Regions from separate parts of the Burkholderia sp. LMU1-1-1.1 genome, predicted to be linked through region 2. Evidence: predicted binding sites of a transcription regulator. Region 2 holds the regulator's gene; each other region holds the start of a gene.
What was found. The regulator LexA, encoded in region 2, represses DNA repair genes until DNA is damaged. The targets are predictions, from matches to a motif close to ACTGTATNNNNATACAGT.

Region 1 (2,926 bases), on a different contig from region 2:
ATCCGGTCAGCTGCAGCAGCAGCCGGTGCGCGCCGAACAGCAGCGCCTCGGCGTTCTCGACGCGGTCGAACAACTCAAGCTTGGCGCGGAATCCGGCCGGCGCCGCCAGCCACTGGTGCAATTCGGGCCGCTCGCCGTGGGCGTCGTCCAGCATGTCGAGCAAGGCGCGCCCGCAGCGCCGTTGCAGGCCCGGACGCGGCAGCGCGCGCGCCGCGCCCACGGTCGGGCAGCCGATGCCCTCGAACCAGTCCAGGTGGGGCCGCGCCGGCGGCAACAGGCCGAGCGGCAGGCGCGCCAGGCGCCGCGCCATCGACGCCACCGTCAGCGCGCGCCCGGCGCCGGCGCGCGCCAACAGCCAGGCGCCGCGCGCGGTCGGCGCGCAAGCGAGCACGGCGGTGAAACCCAGCGCGCGCAGGCTGGCGGCGATCCGCCGGCACAGCGCGCGCACGCCGCCGAACAGGCGCAGGCTGGCGCCCACGTCGAGCAGCAAGGTGGCCTCCTCGGCCATGGCCAGCTGCGGCGTGAATTGCAGCAGCGCCATCGCCACCGCGTCCAGCGCCTCGGCCTCTAGCCGCGGCGCGCGCTGCTGGAAGCGCGCGTGCGGCGCCAGCATCAGCGCGCCGCCGCGCCGCATGGCCAATTCGACGCCGGCCGCGCGCGCCGACTCCGACATCGCCGCCACCCGCTCCTGCTCGAGCACGACGGTGCAGTGGTCGTCAGACCAGCGCGGGCAAAACACTTCGAGCGGCAGCCGGGGCAGGTGTAGGGCGATCCAGAGGCGCATGGCGTTGTAGCAAGGAAGGGGTTAAAGGTAAAAACAAGGGGGTGTCGCGCTGCGGCCCGCGCCGCTTGACGAAACCGATGTCGACGCCGCCGGCCGCCGCCGCGAGCGACAGGCGCAGCGGCGCCGGCGAGGCCTCGCGCGCCGCCGCCAGCGGGCGCAGCATGCAAAACAGGGTGTCCGCGCTTTGCGCGGCCAGGTGCAGCCGGCGCAAGGTTTCGCCGCGCGCGTGCTGCTGCCACAGCAGCAGCGCGCCGCAACAGCCGCTGCGCAGCACCTGCTCGGCCGCCCACAGGGCGTCGCCGCCGCCGTTGCCGTGGGCGCCGCCGCGGATCCAGATCAATTGCTCCGGCGCTATCCCCAGCGCGGCCAGCGCCAGCGCCTGCGGCGCGTGCGGCGGTTGCAGCAGCACGATGGGACGCTTGCCCAGCGCGGCCAGCGCCGGGCGCAGCAGGCGCAATTCGCCGATGCCGTGCTGCCGCACCAGCAACTCGATCAGGGTGCCCAGCGGCCAGCCGCCGCCGGGCAATTGCGCCGACAGCGCGGCAAAGCCGGTGTCGACGCAGCGCGTGGCGCTGTGCGCCAGTTGCGACGCCCGCCATAGCGATGGATGGACGGTTTCCGGCGCGGCAATAAGGGCGGAGGGATTCATGATTTCACCAGCGCATTGTAGCGCAAATACTGTACAAATACACAGTACTATTTCCACCCCGTTTTGGCAAGGCCCAATATGTTTGGCGCGCGGCATGCTGTAACATGACATCAAAGAAACATCATCAGGAAACTATTTTGCACACCATCCAACTGGTCGGCGCGGTCATTTTCGGCCTGGCCCTGCTCCACACCTTCGCCGCCAAATCCTTCGAGGTGCTGTCGCGCCGCCATCCGCGCCACGCCGGCCTGTTCCACCTGCTGGGCGAGGTCGAGGTCGTCTTCGGCTTCTGGGCGTTCATCCTGATCGTCGCGCTGGCCTTGCTCGCCGGCCCCGACGAAGCCATCGCCTACGCCGAGACGCGCCACTACACCGAGCCGCTGTTCGTCTTCACCGTGATGGTGGTGGCCGCCTCGCGCCCGGTGCTCGACATCGTCCGCCGCGTGCTCGGCGCCATGGCCGGGGCGCTGCCGGTGCGCACCGAACTGGCGCTGGCCTGGTTCGGCCTGGCGCTGGTGCCGCTGACCGGCTCGTTCATCACCGAGCCGGCCGCGATGACCTTGGCGGCGCTGATGCTGGCGCCGCTGATCTTCCGCGACGGCATGCCCGAATGGCTCAAGTACGGCGCGCTCGGCGTGCTGTTCGTCAACGTCTCGATCGGCGGCACGCTCACCGCCTACGCCGCGCCGCCGGTGCTGATGGTCGCCTCGACCTGGCAATGGGACAGCGCCTACATGGTGAGCCACTTCGGCTGGAAGGCGGCGCTCGCCGTCGCGTTCAACGCCACCGTCGTCGGCTTCCTGCTGCGCCCGCACCTGCGCGCGCTGGCCGGCGCCGCCGCGCCGGGCGCGGACGCGGACGCGGTCGCGATCGATACACCGCTGCCGGTGCCATGGCCGGTCACCCTGATCCACCTCGCCTTCCTGGCCGGCGTGGTCCTGCTCGGCCACCACCCGGTGCTGTTCCTCGGCCTCTTCATGCTGTTCCTCGGCTTCACGTCGGCCTACCAGCGCTACCAGAACCCGCTGATCATCAAGGAAGGCTTGCTGGTGGGTTTCTTCCTGGCCGGCCTGGTGGTACTCGGGGGCATGCAGCAGTGGTGGTTGCAGCCCATCGTCGAAAGCCTGTCGCCGGTGGCCCTGTTCTTCGGCGCGCTGGGACTGACGGCGATCACCGACAACGCCGCGCTGACCTACCTCGGCTCGCTCATCCAGGGCATCTCCGCGCAGTCGCAATACATGCTGATGGCCGGCGCGGTCGCCGGCGGCGGCCTGACCGTCATCGCCAACGCGCCCAATCCGGCCGGCGCGTCGCTGCTGCGGCGCGGCTTCAACGACGAATCGATCGGCGCCGTCGGCCTGCTGCTCGGCGCGCTGGGACCGACCATCGTCGCGGCGGCCGCCTTCCTGCTGCTGTAGGCCGGAAGGTCCCGCGTGGCGGTACTTATCAAAAAATGATGTCCGATCATTAAAATGATTCTAATATCCAACTTC
Region 2 (2,926 bases):
GGCGCCGTGCGCAAGAGCCTGTTCTACTACGACCCGAAAGCCTTCCCGGGCTACTACAACCAGAAGACCAACTGGAGCACCTGGGCCTCGTGGTCGAAGAAGGACGCCGACGACCTCGGCCGCGCTTACAACTATCCGCACGTGGCCATCGGCCACTGGGTGCTGTACCGGCTGGCGCGCAACCACGTCGGCCTGGTCACCGCGCACGACTGGCGCTGGTACTTGCAGCGCGCCTACCAAACCACGGTGGCGATGGTGCGCGACGCGCCCGAGTACGCGCAGTTCGGCCTGATGGAGGGCGACGTCTTCCTCGATATTTTGAAAGACCTGCAGCGCGAGGGCATGACGGCCGAGGCGGCCGACATGGAGGGCATGATGAAACGGCGCGCCGACCACTGGCGCACGCTGGCCTATCCGTTCGGCAGCGAAATGGCCTGGGATTCGACCGGCCAGGCCGAGGTCTACGCGTGGATGCGCCACTTCGGCTACGGCAAGCAGGCCGACATCACGCGCGAGGTGATCCTCGGCTACGACCCGGCGATCCCGAGCTGGGGCTACAACGGCAACGCCCGCCGCTACTGGGACTTCCTGTACGGCGGCAAGACCGCGCGCATCGAGCGCCAGATCCACCACTACGGCTCGACGTTGAACGCGGTGCCGCTGTTCGACGCCTACCGCGCCAACCCGGCCGACCTGCACCTGCTGCGCGTGGCCTACGGCGGCCTGCTCGGCGGCATCACCAACATCGACCGCGACGGCTTCTCGTCGGCCGCCTTCCACGCCTGGCCGGACATGATGCGCTGGGACGCCTACAGCGGCGACTACGGCATGGGCTTCTACGGCCACGCGTACGCCAGCGCCACGTACGTGGTCAAGGACCCGACCTTCGGCTGGCTCGGCTTCGGCGGCAACCTGCAAGTGGAGAAGAACGGCATGGTGCGGATCACGCCGAAGGACAGCGCACGCACGCGCCTGTTCGTGGCGCCGGCGCGCGCCTGGATCACTTTGGAGGCGGGCAAGATCGACGGCGCCACTTACGATCCGAAAAGCCGCGCCATCACGCTCGAGCTGGCGCCGGCCACCGCCGCCACGCCGGCGGCCAGGCTGCTGATCGACAGCCCGGGCGGCAAAATCAAGCCGCAGGGCCTGGTCGCCGAGCGTGGCGGATACCAGGTTCCGCTGACGGCGGCGACCACGCGCGTGCTGCTGAAGCCACGATGACAGGGGTTGTACGAACTTTTTTCATTTTATTTCGCTGAACACAACAAATTTCCTTGCATTGCGGGCCATACTGTACAAAAATACAGACTGTCTATATACACAGGCCCAACCGCACTCATGATCAAGCTCACCGCACGCCAGGAACAAATTCTCAATCTGATCAAGGATGCCATCGAAAACACCGGCTTCCCGCCGACGCGCGCCGAGATCGCCAACGAACTGGGCTTCAAATCCGCCAACGCGGCCGAGGAGCACTTGCAGGCGCTGGCGCGCAAGGGCGCCATCGAGATCGCCGCCGGCACCTCGCGCGGCATCCGTTTGCTGGGCGTGCACGCCGAACCGGCCACGCCGAAGGTGCCGGTGTCGCTGATGATGTCGTTGCCGTTGATCGGCCGCGTGGCCGCCGGCTCGCCCATCCTGGCGCAAGAAAACCTGGAGACGAGCTACAGCGTCGACCCGGCGATGTTCTCGTCCAAGCCCGATTACCTGCTCAAGGTGCGCGGCGAATCGATGCGCGACGCCGGCATCATGGACGGCGACCTGCTGGCCGTGAAGAAAGTCGACAGCGCCAAGAACGGCCAGATCGTCGTCGCGCGGATCGGCAACGACGTCACGGTCAAGCGCTACCGCAAGACCGGCACCCTGGTCGAGCTGCTGCCGGAGAATCCGGACTTCAAGATCATCAAGGTCGACCCGGAGGCGGACGAGTTCGCGCTGGAAGGCCTGGCGGTCGGCCTGATGCGTAGCTGGCACTAAGCCAGGCCCCAGGCAGATGATTCAACGTGGAGACACGTAGGGCGGATTAGGCGAAGCCGTAATCCGCCATCTATGAGCCGCCGACGAAGCATGCATGGCGGATTACGCTTCGCTAATCCGCCCTACGTGTCTCCGTGGTTTAGCATGCCTCCGTGGTTTAACACGTCTCCGTGGTTTAGCAGCCTTCCAGCGCGCAGGCGAAGTCGTCGAGCAGGTCGTCGGTGTCTTCGATGCCGACCGAGACGCGGATCAGCGATTCGGCAATCCCCATCGAGGCGCGCCGCTCGGCGCCCATCTCGTAGAAGATCGTGTGCGCGACCGGGATCACCAGGGTGCGCGTGTCGCCCAGGTTCGACGCCGGGATCGCCAGCTTGAGCCGGTTCAGGAAGTCGAAGCAGTCTATCCCGTCCTTCAATTCAAAACTGAGCAGCGAGCCGTGCCTACGGAACAGCTCGCTCGAGATGCCGTGCTGCGGGTGCGATGTCAACCCCGGATAGTGGACGGCCGCCACGCGCTCGTCGGCCTCCAGCATCTCGGCCAGCGCCAGCGCGTTGCCGCTGGTGCGCTCCATGCGCAGCGCCAGCGTTTCGGCGCCGACGGCGATGTGGTGCGCCGCCTCCGGCCCCAGCGAGGCGCCGAAGTCGCGCAGGCCCTTGGCGCGGATCTGCGCCAGTCCCCATTGCGGCGGCGCCGCCTTTTTGTAGTTCTCGTAGATATTCGGGAATTGGGTCCAGTCGTATTCGCCGGTGTCGGTCAGGCTGCCGCCCAGCGCGTTGCCGTGGCCGCCGATCGATTTGGTCAGCGCGTTGACCACCAGCCCTGCCCCGACCGATTTCGGCCGGAACAGGTACGGCGTGGTCATCGTGTTGTCGACGATGTAGAGGATGCCGCGCGCCTTGCACAGCTCGCCGATGCGCTTGAGGTCCGCCACCTGCGTGCGCGGATTGGC
Region 3 (2,926 bases), on a different contig from region 2:
CGGATACAACACATGCGCAAGGACTGGAAGGACCAGGGTATTCTTGTGCGCTTCAACGTCGGCCTCGAGGACGTCAATGATTTGATCGCGGATATCGAACGCGCAATGGGAGTAATGCAGTGAGCCGTTTTTGGAGTGACATCGTTCACGAACTGACGCCCTATACGCCGGGCGAGCAGGTTCGTATGCCCAATCTGATTAAACTGAACACCAACGAGAATCCGTATGGTCCGTCGCCGAAGGCGTTGGCGGCGATGCAGGCCGCCGTCGGCGACTCGCTGCGGCTGTACTCCGATCCCGCCAGCACGGCGGTCAAGGATGCCGTGGCCAAGCGCTTCGGCCTGACGCGCGCGCAGGTCTTCGTCGGCAACAGCTCGGACGAGGTGCTGGCGCATACCTTCCATGCACTGCTCAAGCACGAGAAGCCGCTGCTATGCCCGGATATCAGCTACAGCTTCTATCCGACCTACTGCAGCCTGTATGGCATCGAAGCGCGCCAGGTGCCGCTGAACGCGCAATTGGAGATCGACGTCGCCGACTACGCGCAGCCGTGCGGCGCGATCATCATCGCCAATCCGAACGCGCCGACCGGTATCGCTCTGCCGCTGGACCGGATCGAGGCGCTGCTGGCCGCGCATCCGGACCAGGTGGTGGTGGTCGACGAGGCCTATGTGGACTTCGGCGCCGATAGCGCCATCGCGCTGCTGGACCGCTACGACAATCTGCTGGTGGTGCAGACATTGTCCAAGTCACGTTCGCTGGCGGGTCTGCGGGTCGGTTTCGCCGTCGGCCATCCGGATTTGATCGCCGGGCTTGAGCGGGTGAAGAACAGTTTTAACTGTTATCCGTTGGGGCAGGTGGCGCAGGCCGGCGCGGTGGCGGCGATCGAGGACGTGGCGTATATGGAGCAGACGTCGCAAGCCATTATCGCCACGCGGGCGTGGTTGACGGCGCGGATGGTGGAGCTGGGGTTCGAGGTGTTGCCTTCGCGGGCGAACTTCATCTTCGCGCGCCATCCGGGGCACGACGGCGCGGGCATCGCGGCGGCGCTGCGCGAGCGGGCCATCCTGGTGCGGCACTTCAAGCAAGCGCGTATCGACCAGTTCCTGCGCATTTCGATCGGCACCGACGAGGAGTGCGCGGCGCTGATCGATGCGTTAAAGATGATAGTCGTCTGAATCACGTAGGGCGGATTAGCGTAGCGTAATCGGCCATGCATGCGCCGTTGGCGGCTCATGCATGGCCGATTACGGCGTTCCGCCTAATCCGCCCTACGTGGAATCGTGGGGGAGTCGACTCTTGTGGTGGAATACCGGGTCAATATCCGGACAAACCGCACACTCCAATCCCTTTTGACCTCGATCATTGCTATACTGTGTTTTTATACAGTATCAAAAAACCGAGGCAAGCATGGAGTTGACGGACAAGCTGGAGATCCTGGCCGATGCGGCCAAGTACGACGCCTCCTGCGCCAGCAGCGGCGCGCCGAAGCGCAATTCGATCGGCAAGGACGGTTTCGGCGCGACCACCGGCATGGGCATTTGCCACAGCTATACGCCGGACGGGCGCTGCGTGTCCCTGCTGAAGGTCCTGTTGACCAATTACTGCCTGTACGATTGCCAGTACTGCGTCAACCGCCGCACCTCGAACGTGCCGCGCGCGCGCTTCACGGTGGCCGAAGTGGTGAAATTGACCACCGATTTTTATCTCCGCAATTACATCGACGGGCTGTTCCTTAGTTCCGGCATCATCCAATCGGCCGACTACACGATGGAGCAGTTGGTGCAGGTGGCGCGCGAACTGCGCGAGGTGCACCAGTTCCGCGGCTATATCCATCTTAAAACCATTCCCGACGCCGACCCGGCGCTGATCGCGGCGGCCGGCCGCTATGCGGACCGCTTGAGCGTCAATATCGAGCTGCCGACGCAGGACAGCGTGCAAAAGCTGGCGCCGGAAAAAAGCGTCCACACGATCAAGCTGGCGATGGGTTCCATCCGCCGCAAGCTCGATGAGAAGGCTGAGGAGCCCAAGTCGCCGCGTTTCGCTCCGGCCGGTCAAAGCACGCAGATGATCGTCGGCGCCGACGCCAGCGACGACCAGCAGATATTGACGACGGCGGAGACGCTGTACGGCAGCTACAAGCTCAAACGCGTGTACTACTCCGCCTTCAGCCCGATTCCGCAAAGTCCGAAAAGCGTGCCGTTGGCGCCGCCGCCGATGCTGCGTGAGCACCGTCTGTACCAGGCCGATTTCCTGCTGCGCAGCTATGGCTTCCAGGTCAAGGAGCTGCTGCCGGCGACCGGCAATCTGGCGCTCGACATCGATCCCAAGCTGGCGTGGGCGCTGGAGCACCGTGAGCATTTTCCGATGGACCTGAACCGCGCGGAGCCGCACATGATCGCGCGCATTCCAGGCATCGGCTTGCGCAACGCCCAGCGCTTGATCGATCTGCGGCGGCTGCGGCAGATCCGTTACGCAGATCTGTCGCGTCTGCGCTGCAGTATGAAGAAGATTTCGCCCTTCATCATCACGGCCGATTACTTCCCGTCCAACGACGCCGGCCCGTCCGAGCATCTGCGCCGCGCGATGGCCGACGCGCCGCAGCAGATGAACCTGTGGCCGGAGCTGCGGGCGGCATGATGCGGCGGGTAGTCCGGTCGTTCGACGAATGGCGCGATGCGGCGCGCGAGCTAATCGCGCGCCATGTCGCGCCCGAATTCGTAGAATGGGTATCGCAGCCGGCGGATGGCGATTTGTTTTCGGCCGAGCCGCTGGACGAAGCCGGCGTCGCGCCCGATGTAAATGCGCCACCGGCGACATCCCTGCGGTTGCCGCGCCAGTTGATGGAACTACTCGTCAGCGCCGCGTGTTTCAGCGCGCCGGACCGCTGGTCTTTTTTATACAAGGTGATTTGGCGCTGGCACCT
Region 4 (2,926 bases), 290 kb from region 2:
ATGACAGCAGACACCATCGCCATCAACCAGATGATGGACCAGTTCGACGGCCACCACAGCGTTTGGCTGTTCGGCTACGGCTCACTGATCTACAAGGCAGACTTCCCCTACCTGCAACGCCGTCCGGCCAGCATCGCCAACTGGACGCGCCGCTTTTGGCAAGGCTCGCACGACCATCGCGGCACACCGGAGGCACCGGGTCGCGTGGTCACCATCATCGAGGAAGCCGGCGCCATTTGCCATGGCATGGCTTACCTGGTCACGCCGGAAGTCTTCGCCCATCTCGACCACCGCGAGAAAAACGGCTATCTACGGCTGGCGACGACTATCACGTTCGACGACGCGTTCGATGACGGCGACGGCAGCGACAGCGCCGTCGGCCTGGTCTATATCGCGACGCCGGACAACACGGCCTTCCTCGGCGAAGCGTCCGAGCAGGAGATCGCGCGGCACATCGCCCGCTCCGCCGGCCCCAGCGGCCCGAACAGCGACTACCTCAATCATCTGGCGCACGCCCTGCGCGAACTGGGCCGCCACGACCAGCACGTCTTCGAGATCGAACGGCACCTGGCCGCGTTGAACACCCCTCCCTCGACAGTTCCGTCAGAATAAATCCAGCTGCCCCTCATCGGCCGGCTTGGCGCGCGCGCCCAGCGGCGGCACCACCAGCGGCCGGGTGAACTGCGACGCGTCCATGCTGTGGAAGCGGCTGCCCTTGCCCGACAGTCCCAGGCGCTCGGTGGCGATCTTGAAGCGTTGCCGTATCAGTTCCGCCCACACGCCCTCGCCCTTCATGCGGGAGCCGAACGTGCTGTCGTAGTCTTTGCCGCCGCGCATTTCACGCACGCGGTTCATCACGCGCTGCGCCCGCTCGGGGAAGTGCGCCTGCAGCCATTGCTGGAACAACGGCGCCACCTCCCATGGCAGCCGCAGCACCGTGTAGTGGGCGGTGACGGCGCCGGCTTCCCTGACCGCCTCCAGCAAGCGTTCGATATCCGGCTCGGTGACGAACGGGATGATGGGCGCGACGCTGACGGCCACCGGAATGCCGGCGTCGGTCAAGGTGCGGATCGTGCGCAGACGGCGCGCCGGGGCCGCCGCGCGCGGTTCAAGGGTGCGCGAGATGGCCGGGTCCAGGGTCGTCAGCGTGATGGCGACGCCGGCCTGCCGCTTGGCGGCCATCGCCGCGAGGATGTCGATATCCCGCTCGATCAGCGACGATTTGGTGATCAGGCCGACCGGGTGCTGGCATTCCTGCAGCACCTCCAGCACGCGGCGCGTGAGTTTGCGCTCGCGCTCGCAGGGCTGGTAGGCGTCCGTATTGACGCCGAGCGCGATCGATTCGGGCTCGTAGCCAGCCTTGGCCAGTTCCCGCCGCAGCATTTCCGGCGCGTTGACCTTGGCGAAAATCTTGCTCTCGAAGTCCATGCCGGGCGACAGGCCAAGATAGCTGTGCGTGGGACGGGCGAAGCAGTAGATACAGCCATGCTCGCAACCGCGATACGGGTTCAGCGAGACGCTGAACGGCAGGTCCGGCGAAGCGTTGCGGCTCAGGATCGACTTGCAATACTCGTCGGTGACCTGGGTTTTCCACGGCGACGCCTCCTCTTCCTCGCGCTCCCAGCCGTCGTCATAGGCTTCACGCGCGTTGACCTCGAAGCGCCCCTGCAGGTTCGATACCGCGCCACGCCCCTTTTGCGCCTTCAGAGAAGGAGGCGGCAGCATCACGTGCTCTTGGTTGTTTTCGTCATGGTTCATGGGGGGCTCAACGTGGGGCAGCGGGCGGGATCGCCAATACTGTATATATATCCAGTATTCTAAGCGCTCCAAATGGCCATATCAAGCGAAAAATCAAAGGTGCGGCCTTCGCGTCTTTGGCGCCCGCGCCTGAACTGGTATCATGCGGGGCTTCCGGGGGAAAGACTTTCCCCGCGCCACGCGCGTCCCCACCCCACATTCCGCCAGGCTGCCGCCCCAGACAGCGGCCCGGCTCACTCTACGCGAGCTAAACATGAACAATTCGACTCAACCGTTGCCGTCTTTTTTTAGCCGGATATCGATCGCCATCGGCGCCTTCTTCCGCGCGCTGTCCGATGCCGAATACGCCGCCCGCCTGGCGCGCATCGCCGCCGGCGAACCGCAGCCGTCCGCCGCGCCGGTTGCCGCTCCGGCGCCAGCCCCCGCACCGGCGCCCGTTCCGGCTCCGGCGCCGGTCACGCTGCGCGTCGCCACGCCGGATGCAGCGCTTCAGCTGCTCGGCCTGTTCCAGCGCGAGGCGCGCCTGATCGACTTCACCCAGGAAAACCTGAGCGCCTATTCGGACGCCGACATCGGCGCCGCCGCGCGCGTGGTGCACGAAGGCTGCGGCAAGGTGCTGCGCGAGCACTTCACCATCGAGGCCATTCGCAGCGAGGCCGAAGGCAGCCGCGTGGTGCTGGAGGAAGGCTTCGACGCCAGCGCCGTGCGCCTGACCGGCAACGTCGTCGGCAAGGCGCCGTTCCGCGGCGCGTTGAGCCATCGCGGCTGGCGCGCATCGAACGTGCGCCTGCCGAAACTGGCCGAAGCGCACGACGCGGCGATCCTGGCCCCGGCGGAGGTGGAATTATGAGCGACCCACGCTACGCCATCGGCATCGACCTTGGCACCACCCATAGCGCCCTTTCCTATGTCGACCTGGCCACCAGCGACGGCGAGAAAACCCAGCAAGGCGTGCTGGCGATTCCGCAGTTGACGGCGCCGGGCACGGTGGAAGACCTGCCGCTGCTGCCGTCCTTCCTGTATCTGCCGCACGCCGACGAACTGGCGCCGGGCGATTTGAGCCTGCCGTGGCAGCAGTCTGCGGCCGAACAAACCGGCGTGGCCGGCGAAATGGCGCGCAGCCGTGGCGCCACCACCCCTATCCGCCTGGTCTCCAGCGCCAAGAGCT

Region 1: a site for LexA is predicted at 1,462-1,479, ahead of imuA (translesion DNA synthesis-associated protein ImuA). Genes of this name have one in related genera too.
Region 3: a site for LexA is predicted at 1,373-1,390, ahead of MRBLMU1_RS14910 (putative DNA modification/repair radical SAM protein). Genes of this name have one in related genera too.
Region 4: a site for LexA is predicted at 1,797-1,814, ahead of MRBLMU1_RS19540 (PA0069 family radical SAM protein). Genes of this name have one in related genera too.

Annotation. Positions count from the first base shown of each region.
Region 1 is NZ_JBEGHG010000007.1:129,876-132,801, forward strand. Features, by position in the region: gene MRBLMU1_RS08420 (Y-family DNA polymerase) at 1-784, opposite strand, end outside; gene imuA (translesion DNA synthesis-associated protein ImuA) at 717-1,433, opposite strand; gene MRBLMU1_RS08430 (putative Na+/H+ antiporter) at 1,571-2,851, shown strand.
Region 2 is NZ_JBEGHG010000023.1:548,064-550,989, forward strand. Features, by position in the region: gene MRBLMU1_RS20755 (DUF5695 domain-containing protein) at 1-1,221, shown strand, start outside; gene lexA (transcriptional repressor LexA) at 1,339-1,977, shown strand; gene MRBLMU1_RS20765 (cystathionine gamma-synthase family protein) at 2,153-2,926, opposite strand, start outside.
Region 3 is NZ_JBEGHG010000014.1:6,357-9,282, forward strand. Features, by position in the region: gene MRBLMU1_RS14900 (cystathionine beta-lyase) at 1-123, shown strand, start outside; gene hisC (histidinol-phosphate transaminase) at 120-1,178, shown strand; gene MRBLMU1_RS14910 (putative DNA modification/repair radical SAM protein) at 1,411-2,640, shown strand; gene MRBLMU1_RS14915 (UdgX family uracil-DNA binding protein) at 2,637-2,926, shown strand, end outside.
Region 4 is NZ_JBEGHG010000023.1:254,033-256,958, forward strand. Features, by position in the region: gene MRBLMU1_RS19535 (gamma-glutamylcyclotransferase) at 1-612, shown strand; gene MRBLMU1_RS19540 (PA0069 family radical SAM protein) at 604-1,758, opposite strand; gene MRBLMU1_RS19545 (DUF2760 domain-containing protein) at 2,012-2,608, shown strand; gene MRBLMU1_RS19550 (Hsp70 family protein) at 2,605-2,926, shown strand, end outside.